Regions from separate parts of the Phocaeicola coprocola genome, predicted to be linked through region 1. Evidence: riboswitches for the same ligand, from Rfam matches in the RefSeq annotation. Region 1 holds a riboswitch; each other region holds the start of a gene.

What was found. A riboswitch is a leader RNA that binds a small molecule or an ion and turns the genes downstream of it on or off. The one in region 1 is predicted to bind cobalamin.
Region 2: it holds a riboswitch for cobalamin, as region 1 does, so the genes downstream of both, ACDG22_RS07880 (ABC transporter substrate-binding protein) here and ACDG22_RS00400 (TonB-dependent receptor plug domain-containing protein) in region 1, are expected to answer to the same signal.
Region 3: it holds a riboswitch for cobalamin, as region 1 does, so the genes downstream of both, ACDG22_RS03040 (ISAon1 family transposase N-terminal region protein) here and ACDG22_RS00400 (TonB-dependent receptor plug domain-containing protein) in region 1, are expected to answer to the same signal.

Annotation. Positions count from the first base shown of each region.
Region 1 is NZ_JBGKGM010000001.1:125,523-129,962, reverse strand. It holds gene ACDG22_RS00420 (hypothetical protein) at 19-210, shown strand; gene ACDG22_RS00415 (outer membrane beta-barrel protein) at 267-806, shown strand; gene ACDG22_RS00410 (porin family protein) at 1,080-1,694, shown strand; gene ACDG22_RS00405 (phosphoribosylaminoimidazolecarboxamide formyltransferase) at 1,790-2,968, opposite strand; cobalamin riboswitch at 3,036-3,258, shown strand; gene ACDG22_RS00400 (TonB-dependent receptor plug domain-containing protein) at 3,408-4,440, shown strand, end outside.
Region 2 is NZ_JBGKGM010000001.1:1,914,820-1,919,259, reverse strand. It holds gene ACDG22_RS07885 (iron ABC transporter permease) at 1-998, opposite strand, end outside; gene ACDG22_RS07880 (ABC transporter substrate-binding protein) at 1,018-2,154, opposite strand; cobalamin riboswitch at 2,289-2,509, opposite strand; gene ACDG22_RS07875 (potassium/proton antiporter) at 2,600-4,042, shown strand; gene ACDG22_RS07870 (sodium-translocating pyrophosphatase) at 4,114-4,440, shown strand, end outside.
Region 3 is NZ_JBGKGM010000001.1:702,735-707,174, reverse strand. It holds partial or broken gene ACDG22_RS03050 (TonB-dependent receptor) at 1-1,406, opposite strand, end outside; gene ACDG22_RS03045 (ISAon1 family transposase) at 1,390-2,382, opposite strand; gene ACDG22_RS03040 (ISAon1 family transposase N-terminal region protein) at 2,348-2,734, opposite strand; cobalamin riboswitch at 2,933-3,132, opposite strand; gene ACDG22_RS03035 (flavin reductase family protein) at 3,259-3,768, shown strand; gene ACDG22_RS03030 (tetratricopeptide repeat protein) at 3,781-4,440, opposite strand, start outside.

The sequences.
Region 1 (4,440 bases):
ATTTTAGAAAATCATTGTATGGATATAGAAAAGATATTGACCGAAGGAATTGTCTTTAAAGGCAGCAAGCCTTCTACCGCTAAAAAAGAAGATAAGGTAAAGACAAAGGCAAAGAAGAAAACGTATATCACCGGATTGCATGGCTCAGGCTCTGCAAAGATGAAAGCTGAATACCGTCGTCGACGTGCTAACCGTCATAAGAATGGATAAAACTAAGAAAACGGATACTAGACATATTATTTAATAACTAACTAATTTATGTAATTATGAAAAAGATTTTAATGATTGTAGTTGTAATGATGGCCGCTTTGTCATCATATGCACAGGAGATGTATTTGGGTGGTGGTATCAGCCTTTGGAGAGACTGTGATGCCGATGTAACCTCATTCTCTATCTCACCCGATTTTGGTTATAACTTCAATGAGCGTTGGGCTGTAGGTGGCGAAGTTGTTTTTTCTCATGAAGGAACACATTATGATGTGGGAGATGAAAAGGTTTCGTCTCATATTAACAGTTTTGCCATAGCTCCATATGCTCGTTATTCTTTCTATGAAAATAAGATAGTACGTTTGTTTATAGATATGGGAATGGGCTTCTCTACATCAAAACCTAAGCATGGAGATTCTGTAAATGGATTTGAAATAGGTTTGAAACCAGGGCTCGCTATTAAGTTGAATGATAGCTTCAGCTTCATTACCAAAGTAGGTTTTGCCGGTTATCGTGATGATTATTTCAGAGGAGCTGATGGCTTTGGTGTTACTTTGGATGGAGAAAATATCTCAATCGGTATCGATTATGAGTTTTAATCAGAACGGTTGAATAAAATTCTATGAATATACTGAAAGCCTCTCGCATGAACTAGCATGCGGGAGGCTTTTTTATTGTATTATAAAAACAGACAGATGTAAAAATGTCGGATATTTTAGCCATTATCGTTGTTTTTCAATTCTTTTTCCCTTCTTTTGATTGCAATATTTAGTTATATTCCTATATTTGTTTTTAGGAGTTTGCACTGAATCCTTTATTGGGATGCGCTGCTGGCAGAATAGATGTGATTTCTTAACAAAAAAGTCTGAAATATGAAAAAACTGTATCTTTTAGTCTTGTGTATGATATCGGCTATGCTTGTTAATGCTCAAGCACCGGTATGGAACGTGAAAGTTGGTTTGGGTGCCTCTTCATGGATGGGAGATGGATTCGGATCTGCAAAAGCTTTGTTTAATCAGCGGATAGGTGTAGGTGTAGATATCCCTCTTACAGGTTGGGTGTCTTTTCAGACTGGTCTTAACTGGACTTCCAAAGGTGCAAAATATTCATTGGTAAACGATACCAAACAAACCGTTAATCAGAATTATTTTGAAATGCCGTTATTGGCAGCTTTCCATATCGGAACCCCAAAGAATTTTGATGTGATTATTTCTGGAGGTGGATATATTGGTTGTGGAATAGTGGGTAAAACCGAACAGAAAGCAGATGATGTTACTTCATCGTGGGGTACGTTTAATGATGCGTGTGTGGGAGATATCAAAATCTGGGACGGTCTCCGTCGTTTCGATGCAGGTATACAGGCTGGTATAAATTTGGATTTCCGTCATTATATTGTAGGTGTAGAAGGTGAATTCGGATTGGCCCGTATGTGGGAAAAAGGACCTCGCAACTTGGGAATCTTTGCAACTTTTGGATATAAATTTTAGGTACTTATAAAAATAAAAGGAGCGGACAGCTATAGGGGGGAATGAAGACCTTATGCTGTCCGCTTATTGTTTTTAATATTCTATGGACTGTGCAATTAATGATGGAAGAGACGGATACCTGTAAATGCCATAGCTATGCCATATTTATCGCATGTAGCTATTACATGGTCATCACGCACTGAACCACCGGCTTGTGCAATGTATTCTACTCCGCTCTTGTGGGCACGTTCTATGTTATCACCGAAGGGGAAGAAAGCATCCGATCCCAAAGCCACACCTTTCAGTGTATCCAGCCATGCACGTTTTTCTTCGCGAGTCAGCACTTCCGGCTTTTCTGTAAAGAACTGCTGCCATACACCGTCGGCAAGTACGTCATCGTGTTCATCGCTGATATAGACATCGATTGTATTATCACGGTCGGCACGGCGTATTTTTTCAACCCAAGGCAGATTCAATACTTTCGGGTGCTGGCGTAGATACCAGATATCAGCTTTATTTCCTGCAAGACGAGTACAGTGAATACGGCTCTGCTGTCCGGCTCCGATACCGATAGCTTGTCCGTCTTTTACATAACATACAGAGTTCGACTGTGTATATTTTAATGTAATCAGTGCAATCATCAAGTCGCGGCGTGCTGATTCCGGGAAATTCTTGTTTTGAGTAGGAATGTTTGCGAATAAATCGTCGCCGTTCAGTTTGATTTCATTACGTCCTTGTTCGAAAGTGATTCCGAATACATCTTTACGTTCTATCGGAGCAGGGCGATATTCCGGATCTATCTTGATAACATTATATGTTCCTTTACGTTTATTCTTCAGAATTTCCAGTGCTTCGTCTGTATATCCCGGAGCAATGACTCCGTCAGAAACTTCGCGGTTGATAAAACGTGCTGTAGCTTCGTCGCATACATCACTCAGCGCAATGAAGTCGCCGTAAGACGACATACGGTCAGCACCACGCGCACGAATATACGCATTTGCCAAAGGAGAAAGAGGAAGGTTGTCTACGAAATAAATTTTCTTCATTGTATCATCCAGCTCCAGACCGATAGCTGCTCCTGCAGGGCTGACATGCTTGAATGATGTTGCAGCCGGCAGGCCGGTAGCTTCTTTCAGTTCTTTTACTAACTGCCATCCATTCAGGGCATCCAGAAAATTGATATATCCGGGACGTCCGTTCAATACCTCAATTGGTAGCTCTCCTTCTTGCATAAAGATACGTGCCGGTTTCTGGTTAGGATTACAGCCGTACTTCAATTCGAGTTCTTTTGCCATAATTTATATGTTTATAGTTGCTTGTCTACAAAAATACAGAATATTTTCGGCTTATTGAAAAAACTTTTTACCTTTGTGGCGCATTGGTTCAAGAGATTATCTGTTTTTAGAAGATAATCTGGTGATTAAAAGGGAATCAGGTGAGAGTCCTGAACAGTCCCGCTGCTGTAAATTCCATATTATATAAATGTCGCAAACAGTCGTTCAGACCACTGGAGAAATGTTTGTTTCCGGGAAGGTAGTTTGCGACTAGGAATAAGTCAGAAGACCTGCCATGCATATTTCTTCACAGCTTTCGAGGAAAAAGCGTGGGATGACTTTTCGGTGCATATTCTATCTGTTCACCCCATTGCTTTATTTTTCGCAGGCAATGCAAAGGCTGTTCCTTTGCTGTTACATTAAGTATTGAGAAAATATGAAGTATATTGTATGTAGTTGGATGATGCTGATTGGATGTGCCGTTCAATGTTATGGCAGTCAGGAAATAGATACAACGAAAGTCTATTCCATACCGGAGGTTGTGGTTTCCGACCGCTACCAGACGCGTGAAGTTCGTTCGGCTGTTCCTCTTCAGATCTTTTCTCACGAAGAGCTGAAAAACCTGAATGTGATGCAGGTATCCGATGCTGTCAAACACTTCTCTGGTGTGACAGTGAAAGATTATGGAGGAATAGGAGGACTGAAAACAGTTTCTATACGCAGTCTGGGAGCACAGCATACAGTAGTGGGATACGATGGAATAGCTGTTACCGACTGTCAGACCGGACAGGTGGATATCGGTCGCTTTTCATTGGAAAATGTAGACCGTCTGATGTTAAGCAACGGGCAAAGTGACCAGATTTTTCAGCCTGCACGTTTTTTCGCTTCAGCTGGAATTTTGAATATCCAGACACTTACTCCTGTTTTTCAGAATAACAAGTCTGTTAATCTGAACGCATCTGTGAAATCGGGTTCATGGGGACTGGTGAATCCTTCAGTTTTGTATGAACAGAAACTGGGTGAAAAATGGGCATTGACAGCAGATGCGGAATGGATGTCATCCGATGGGCATTATCCTTATACATTATATTACGGCGAGGAAGGTGATCAGTCGAGTCGTGAAAAACGCAAGAATACGGAAGTGCAGACATTCCGTGCCGAGGCAGGTCTGTTCGGTAATTTTTCTGATACGGAACAATGGAAGCTGAAAGCTTATTATTGTCAGTCGTTACGCGGGCTTCCCAATGCAACAACTTTGTACTACGATTATTCCTCACAACATTTGTGGGATAAAAATATTTTCATCCAGAGCCAGTATAAAAAAGAGTTCAGCCGTAAATGGGTGTTTCAGGCTTCGGGCAAATGGAACTGGACCTACCAGCATTATCTGGACCCAGATTATAAAGGAACTACCGGACAAAGTGAGAACAGTTATTTTCAGCAGGAATATTATCTTTCTACGGCAGTGTTGTTCCGGGCGCTGGACTGTCTTT
Region 2 (4,440 bases), 1.8 Mb from region 1:
ACATAAATAATGACCGGAGCTCCCAGAAGAGGAGTCACGGCATTGAGTGGAATAATGCCTGCTTCTCCGGGTAAAATACAAATCAGGTTACACAACAGTGCGACAGCACTTCCCGTAAGCAACGTTACCGGCATAAGCATATTATGATTGGATGTGCCCAACATTAGTCGCGCCATATGAGGAACAGCCAGTCCGATAAAGGCAATCGGACCACAAAAGGCTGTAGTTACCGCAGTCAGCAATCCGGTAGCAATCAGCAGCCAGTTGCGTACCCTGCGTATATTTACACCCAGATTTTCTGCATAGCGAATGCCAAGCAACAGAGCATTAAGAGGTTTTATCATCAACACCGCGATAAGCAATCCCAACAGCGTTATGATGGAAAAGCCGGGAAGCTGCTTCATCGACACGCCACCAAAGCTTCCCATTCCCCAAAGTACAAACGAGTGTACCCCTTCGGCTGTAGAAAAGAAGTTTAATAATGAGATGATGGAAGAAACTACATAACCTATCATAATACCGGCAATAAGCAACATCACCGTATTTTTAATTATGGCAGACAGAGATAAAATGATTGCCATCACCAAAGCCGCACCGGCAAATGCCCCAGCCACTACAGAAAGAAAACCTGAAAGTACAAACTCTCCGGCAATGATACTTCCTCCACCTGCCAGCAGAACAAGTGCAACTCCCAGACTTGCTCCCGAACTGATACCTAAAATAGAAGAATCGGCAAGCGGATTACTAAATACGGTTTGCAGCATCAAGCCCGACGCAGAAAGAGCCGTTCCACAAAGCAGAGCTGTGATACACTGAGGAACACGCGACTCCCATACGATAAACTGCCAGCTGTCTTTTTCTACTTCTCCGCCAAAAAGGATGTTTGCTACGGCTTTCACCGGAATATCTACCGAACCGAAAACCAGATTGGCTGCCATAAGCAGCACAATCATTACAGCAAGTACACAACCATATATATATCCTCTATTTGTCTTCATGCACACACTTTCTGAGATATCACTCCGCTAAATTAGTAAAATATCTTGGAGTATAATCTTTCAAGATATCAGGATGAAATACTTTTACCAAATCCTTGAGCAACAATTCTGGATGAAAAGGTACTTCCTCATAAAAAGAAATGCGGCTGGTATTACATCCATATACCCGACGATTGCGGAACGCATCAAAATTGGCATATGGCGCATAGTCACTCTTCAGTTCTCTATAAGTTTTATCCACCTGCTGATTGTATTTTATCAGCCAGAAATCGGCGTGCTGTCCTTTATCGAATACTGTTTCAAAAGCCAAAGAAGCAGAACCGCTTTGAGGAATATCGGCAAATATATACCGTGCCCCCGCATCGGCATACAGTTTTGCCATTGTACTGTTTCCCCCCGGCACATACCATGTACCACCGGTTTTCAGTTCTGTAATGACAGTCGGTTTCGGTGTTATGTCTTTCACTTGATTCCGGAGTGAAAGATAGGCCTCCTCTACCCCAGCAAACAAAGAGTCTGCCTCAGCCTCTTTTCCAAACAGCAACCCATAAAAACGTACCCATTCGGCACGCCCCAATGCTGAAGTTTCCATATAGTCGGCACATTCAAGAATCGGTATATTCAGCTTTTCTATACGTCCGTAACCACCACTGTTTTCGTAAGGTGAAAGCAAGATACCGTCGGGATGCATGTCTATCACTTTCTCTATGTCCGGATTCATACTGCTCCCCGCATCGGTTATTTCTTTTTTCCGACAACTTTCCAATATAGCAGGAACACGGATGTACTGCAAATCACATACTCCTTTTATTTTATCCAGTGCGCCCAACTCCTGTAAAAGTCCGCAGTGCACAGACGAGAATATCAGGGAGTTTGATAAAGGAACCCGAACAATTGTACCCTCCGGCAAGGATGAAGGACACGAATCCTGTTTATTGACCAACAAATATGTATGCAACGTTTTCAGTGTGTCCCAGGGATTACGCAGGGTAACCTGAGTATAATGCTGGTATTTTACAATTTGCAGATTCTCTGCATAGCGTAAATTCAGTGTATCACCTCCTTCTTGCATAAAAGAGGTCTTGCTCTTTCCGTTACAAGCGGAAAACAGCAAGACCATAAGTACTATATGGGCAGATAGTATGTATTTCTTCAGTTCATTTGCCATGATTATAATAATTTATCGGTCTACAATAAACAAAGCAATATGAGAAATAATCATTCTCACATCAGCTTCCTCAATATTAACATAGTAAAAACATAGTTCTTGCTACTCTTTCCTCGAGAGCACAAGCATGATTTCGTTTTGCAGGTCTTCTGACTTACTCCGGTTTGTTATGCCTTCCCACTTTCTCAAACAGAAGAAAGCAGTGACCTGAAGTAGTAAACAAACCTTTACAAAGGAGCTTACAGCAGCGGGACTGTCCGGGACTTTCACCCGATTCCCTTTTCATCCGTGGCCTCGCATATACCAATCGGAAGCCCGACGGAACAAAACTGTGACAAATATATGCAATAAGTACTTATAATGCAATAAAAGGTGAACCAAAATCCAATTTTATTTGTTTACTTTGTGTTTATATTAAAAGTTGATATCATCTATGATTACTGCAGAAAATATTTTACTAGTCGGGTCTATTTTAATCTTTACAAGTATTCTAATCAGCAAAACCGGATATCGTTTCGGTATCCCTACCCTGCTGTTATTCCTGCTGGTAGGTATGGCTTTCGGCAGTGACGGTCTCGGCATTCAGTTCAACAGTGCTTCAGACGCTCAGTTTATCGGCATGATGGCACTCAGCATCATCTTGTTCTCGGGAGGAATGGATACCCGATACGCCGATATCAAACCAGTCTTAAAACAAGGTATACTGCTCTCTACTGTGGGAGTATTGGTCACCACACTGCTTACCGGATTGTTTATTTTCTTCCTTTCGCATTACACGCATGCCAACATAGAACTTACTCTGATGGTTTCTTTGCTGCTTGCTGCAACCATGTCGTCTACAGACTCGGCTTCGGTATTCAGCTTGTTGCGCTCACAACGCATGAACCTTAAATACAATCTCCGCCCCATGCTGGAGCTGGAAAGTGGAAGTAACGACCCGATGGCATATATGCTTACCATTGTACTGATTCAGGTTATCGGCAGCGGAAGCAATTTCGACGTAACAGTCATACTGAAAGACTTATTTATACAGTTCCTGTTCGGAGGAGTCATAGGATACGCCTTCGGTAAGTTCGCTGTCTGGCTTGTCAATAAAATAGAACTTTCCAACAGTGCTCTCTACCCGATTCTTCTGCTTAGTCTGGTCTTCATCACATTTACTCTTACCGACCTGGTTAAAGGAAACGGCTATCTGGCAGTATATATCGCCGGAATGATTGTTGGAAATGCCCGACTGGCTTACCGGAAAGAAACCAATACGTTCATGAACGGACTGACATGGCTGTTCCAGATAATCATGTTCCTGACTTTGGGACTTTTGGTCAATCCTCATGAAATGCTCGATATCTCTGTAACAGCTCTGCTTATCGGCGTCTTTATGATTCTGATAGCACGCCCGGTCAGTGTATTTTTGTGCCTGCTTCCATTTAAAGGAATCACTAATAAGGCACGAGTTTTTATTTCCTGGGTAGGACTAAGAGGAGCCGTTCCTATTATTTTTGCAACTTATCCGGTAATAGCACAAATTCCCGGCTCAAACCAGTTGTTCAATATCGTATTCTTCATTACTCTGTTATCGCTTACTATACAGGGAATGACTATTTCGAAAATGGCACGCTGGCTCAAGCTTGACTTGCCTGAAGAAAAAGAAGGTAATGAATTTGGTGTAGAACTTCCGGAGGAAATCGACACCCACCTGGATGATATCACGCTTACAGAAGACATGCTCTCAACCGGAAACCGGCTAGCCGACATGAATATTCCTAAAGGCACACTCGTGATGCTTATCAAACGAGGAAACGAATTTATTATTCCTAACGGACAGATAGAACTTCATGCCGGAGATAAACTGCTGGTAATGTCTGAAAAGAAATAAAAGTAAGGTTTACAGCTGTTTATTTCCATTTTATTTATTACATTTGGGAAACAACTTTAAAATCAAATCTTATGGAAACATATCTTTTTTGGTTGGTTCCCATTGCATCAATTCTGGCATTAGCTTTTGCCGGATATTTCTACAAGCAAATGATGCGGGAAAGCGAAGGCAGTCCTGAAATGCAGAAAATAGCTGCCCATGTTCGCAAAGGAGCCATGTCGTACTTAAAACAACAATACAAAGTTGTTACGCTTGTTTTTATCGGACTCGTTATTTTGTTTGCCATCATGGCATACGGATTCAATCTGCAAAATCACTGGGTTCCGATTGCTTTCCTTACAGGAGGATTCTTCTCGGGACTGTCGGGCTATCTGGGAATGAAAACTGCGACCTATGCT
Region 3 (4,440 bases), 580 kb from region 1:
GCGAGCGTAGCCACGTACCGTTGAAAGTACGGCTGTACGTAAATCCTAAGTCGTACTGCGTAGTGAACTCCGGTTCCAGATTGATATTTCCTACAAACGTATAATACAGGTCGTTCAGCGTAGGCATCCGGAAGATACGTTTATAAAAACCTCTCAGATTGAGTCCGCTTTGCGGGAAAGGCCGCCACGATACGAAAAATGAAGGAGTAAGCTTCTGCTTGTCGGGAGCAGGTGTCCCCGAACTCGTATCGTGTACGTACGTTTCGAGCAGACTGGCCTGAAGTTCTACTTGCTTGAAGCGCAAGGCCGTAGCGATGGACGCCAGCAGTGTATGCCGGCGCGGATACACAAAGTCACGCAAGTCGGCATTCAGCAGATTGAACTGATAATCTGCCGAAAAGCTTGCCTCCCACCACGGAAACAGATTAAAGCGGTTGGCTACCGATGTGTACACTTCCTGCTGGTAATAATGATTGTTGACATACATCAGCGACTCGTCTTTGTTAGGATCGGCCTGGTAATGCAGGTAGTCGTATGCATATTTTGCATTGGCAAGCAGGCTGTACCACTGTGTAAAGTCCTTCTTGAATGTACCCTGAGTAAAGAAATTCGTATCCCACTGGCGGTCCTCGTGCGAGAACTTGTTGCGGACGATAGCTCCCGGATATCCCCGTTCCGAGTTGTACAGATAAGCTTTCGCTTTCCAGTATCCCTGATTAATTCGTCCGAACAGCCCTCCTTCCACGCGCAAAGCATTCAGATCACCGTTCTGCCGTACCGCTGTCGTATCATATCCCTCCTGCATGCGGTAAGTAAACTTGTACTTGCCCGACGAGTGAAGATACTCGGCACTGAACGAACTGCTTATCTGTTCTCCAAGCTTTTGCTCCCATAGTATGGATGGATTTGCCACACCAAACGAACCTGTCTTGAACGAAGCCTTTACGTTATACTTCTTTCCTTCTTCGAACTGAGGCGTCCGTGTCTGTAAATAGATGGAACCCGACGAGCCGAAATCCTTTGCCGGCTGGAAGATGGCACTCTTTTGCCCGTTGTACAGCGTGACAGACTCCATGTTGTCGAGCGAGAATCTTCCCAGATCGACCGTACCGTTTTGTGCGTTTCCCAGCTCGATGCCGTCGTAGAACACACCTACATGGTTGGTTCCCATACTCCGGATATTCACCGTTTTCAGTCCCCCCTACTCCTCCGTAGTCCTTGATCTGTATGCCGGAAAAATAGCGCAATGCGTCGGCCACGTTGTGCGAACTGAGCTGATGAAGCTGCCTGCCCGATAACTCTTGTACCGGAAAAATCTCTTTCTGTACGGCACGCGCCGTCACAACAACCTCGTTCAGATGTTGAAGACTATCTAGGGTCAGTAGAAATTTAGTGGGGATACGCATATAGCTTCGCAATGCGGAATAAAAAGAACTTCTTATCAGCTACTCCTCTTAGATTTGCTCTGAACAGTTTAATTTTTGCATTGAACGATTCTGCCATCGCATTTGAAGAACGATGGTTGTAGAAATTCAGTATTTCATCATAGTGCTCATAGAAAGTAGCAGCAATGACATTAAAAGAATGCATCCCTGCTTCTTCTACTTTATTATACCATCGTGCCATAGCCAGACGTGCAGCGTCCTTTATGGTGTTCTTAGAGAAAATCATCCGCAGGGAATGGCACAAACCGTATGCCTTTTTGATGTCAGGGTATTCCTCAAATAGGATTGCTGCCCTTTGCTTCTGTTTTTCTGTCCATTTATCAGCTGACTTGAAAAGCAGATACCGGGAGCGTATAAGTAATTCCCTACGGGTATCGCCATTGGAATATCGGTATGGGACATAATCTTCGTTCTTCCGCTTAGCTTCTTCCATTTCCTCATTGGCCTGCTGTATGGCATCCCAACGGTGTTTGATGCGTAATTCCTGCACAGCATCACAAGCTAATCTCTGAATGTGAAAACGGTCTATCACACGGCTGGCTTCAGGAAATGCAGTCCGTACAATCTTGCGCATGGAGTCTGAAAGGTCAAGTGTCACTTCTTTAACGGCATAACGGCTTTCCTCGTCAATTCGTTGCAGTACAGCTATTACATCCTCTGATTTAGTTCCTGCCACGACAGCTACCAGGGAGCACTCTCTCGTACAGGCATCACGGTTGGTTACAAAGGTGTAAAGTTCACCGTTGGAGAGTGAGGTCTCGTCAATCGCCAGATACGGTCCCATATTTTCCGGAAACAGCATCCATTCACCGGCATGGGATAACTGTTCCCAATTACGATATCCGCTGAGAACCTCCTTGTACTGTTTTTCAAATGTATGACCATCTATATGATAGAATTCCTCAAGCGTACGGCAGGTCACTGGGGATGTCTCCATACGTTTCTTTTAAAAAAGCCCCAAATTCTTTGGAGTATCTGGTTCCCTTGGCTACAACATCGAGGTCGATGGGAATACTGAAACTTTTACCTGTGCGCAAGTCCGTCCAACGACGACGTCTGATCTTGAGGATTACCTTATGGTCCCGTATGGGAAAGTCTGTCACATTAACAGCTTCCATAAAACCTTTGGATTCAAAATGTTCGTCATTGCTTAACTTGGAATTCATCTTTTCATCCAGACTAATATGAATCTCTTGAGAGGTTTGTTCAACTCCAGAGATAAGAAAGTAATCTAATATCTGAGCCGGCAACACGAGGCTGGCTAGCATATTCAAATAATCGTTTTTCATAATGCGAAGTAAGCAATACTTTACGAGTATAAAAAATAATCCCCACTAAATTTCTACTGACCCACTATCTAACTTATTTTGTGCATGTACGGGTGCACACATGTTTATACCCCACACCAGCAGGGTAAACATTACTGAATAGCAAAGTTTATTAAGCATTATGTAAAACGTTCAACCGTCCTATCCCCCGAGTTCGGTTAATTAATAAAAACGATGGCAGGTCTTCTGACTGACTCACACGCTTTGACACCTTCCCGGTTTTATCCAGTGGCAATGAGTAATTGTCAACGTGCTTGATGAGCTTCACAGCAGCGGGACTGTTCGGGACTTTCACCCGATTCCCTTTTAATCCGTCGGGTCGAAACAACCTTCCGGAACCAATCGATGGCAAAGATAATTTATTTTTCTGAATTTTAATACAGTTTTTTTGTTTTGAAAATGTTTTTGTATTAAGAACTCTTTTGTCGGAGAATACCGATAATTTTAGTAGTTTTGTCTGAATGAATCATTAAATATATGCATGTATGAAAGAAATAAATGTATCGGAACTGAAAGATAACATGTTCGACGCTATCAGTAAGGAATGGATGCTGGTAACGGCCGGAACACAGGAAAAGTTTAACATGATGACGGCAAGCTGGGGCGGAACCGGTGTTTTGTGGGCAAAGCCCGTAGCCTTTATTTTCATCCGTCCCGAGCGTTATACCTACCAGTTTATTGAAGAGGGAGAAACGCTTACCCTGTCTTTCCTGGGCGAAGAGCATAAAGATATACATAAAATCTGTGGTTCCAAATCTGGGCGCGACATTGATAAGGTAGCGGCTACCGGACTGAAACCTTTTGCCACTCCCGAAGGAAACATTGCCTACGAGCAGGCACGTATGGTACTGGAATGCAGAAAACTGTATGCCGATATGATAAAGCCCGAGCAGTTTATCGATGCCTCACTGGTAAGCCGCTGGTACGGCGAAGGACATGGCGGATTCCATAAAATGTATGTCGTAGAGATAGAACATGTATGGGTGAAAGAGTGAGCATAATGCTTGTCAGAATTCCATGATAAACTCATCCAGCGAATCGTTTTCGTCCATACCCATCTTGTCGTGTTTGAGGCGGTTTTTCCGTTTCTTCAAGGCGACCTTATTGGTTTCGAGCAGGTAAAGCATGTTGCTGTTTGAGATGCCGATTTTGATAAGGCAGCAAAGCGAGATGTCCGCCTTTGTCAGTGTCGGGAACTTTTTCCAAAGCCGGTCGGTAAAGTTGTTGTAGCAGATGTTTATAACTTCCGCCAGATTGTCCTGTTCCTCGTCGGAGAGCACTACCGACCGGCTTTGTATTTTATCCTGCTGGCTCATTTTATTGAGCTGTTCCATTTTTCTGATGATTTCGCTGTGGCGCAGGATTTCCTTTCTCATGGCAGCCTCCTTTGAAGAGTATTCGCTTCTCATCTTTTCCCTTTGTGAAAGTTCTTTGTCCAGAGCTGTTTCCTTTTCGATGATTTTTTCCTGTGCAGCATGCAGGTCGATGGTCTTTTCTTGCAGTTGCAGCCTCATTTCCTTCATCAGGTCGTCTTTTGATTGCATCTGTTCTGCCAGTTTACGCTTCTCTTCCCTGCGTTTATAGAAGAATATAACAGCTACGGTCAGTACCGCCATGCAGATGGCTGTCAGTGATATATACAGTCTTTGTCGTTTGATTTTCAGCAG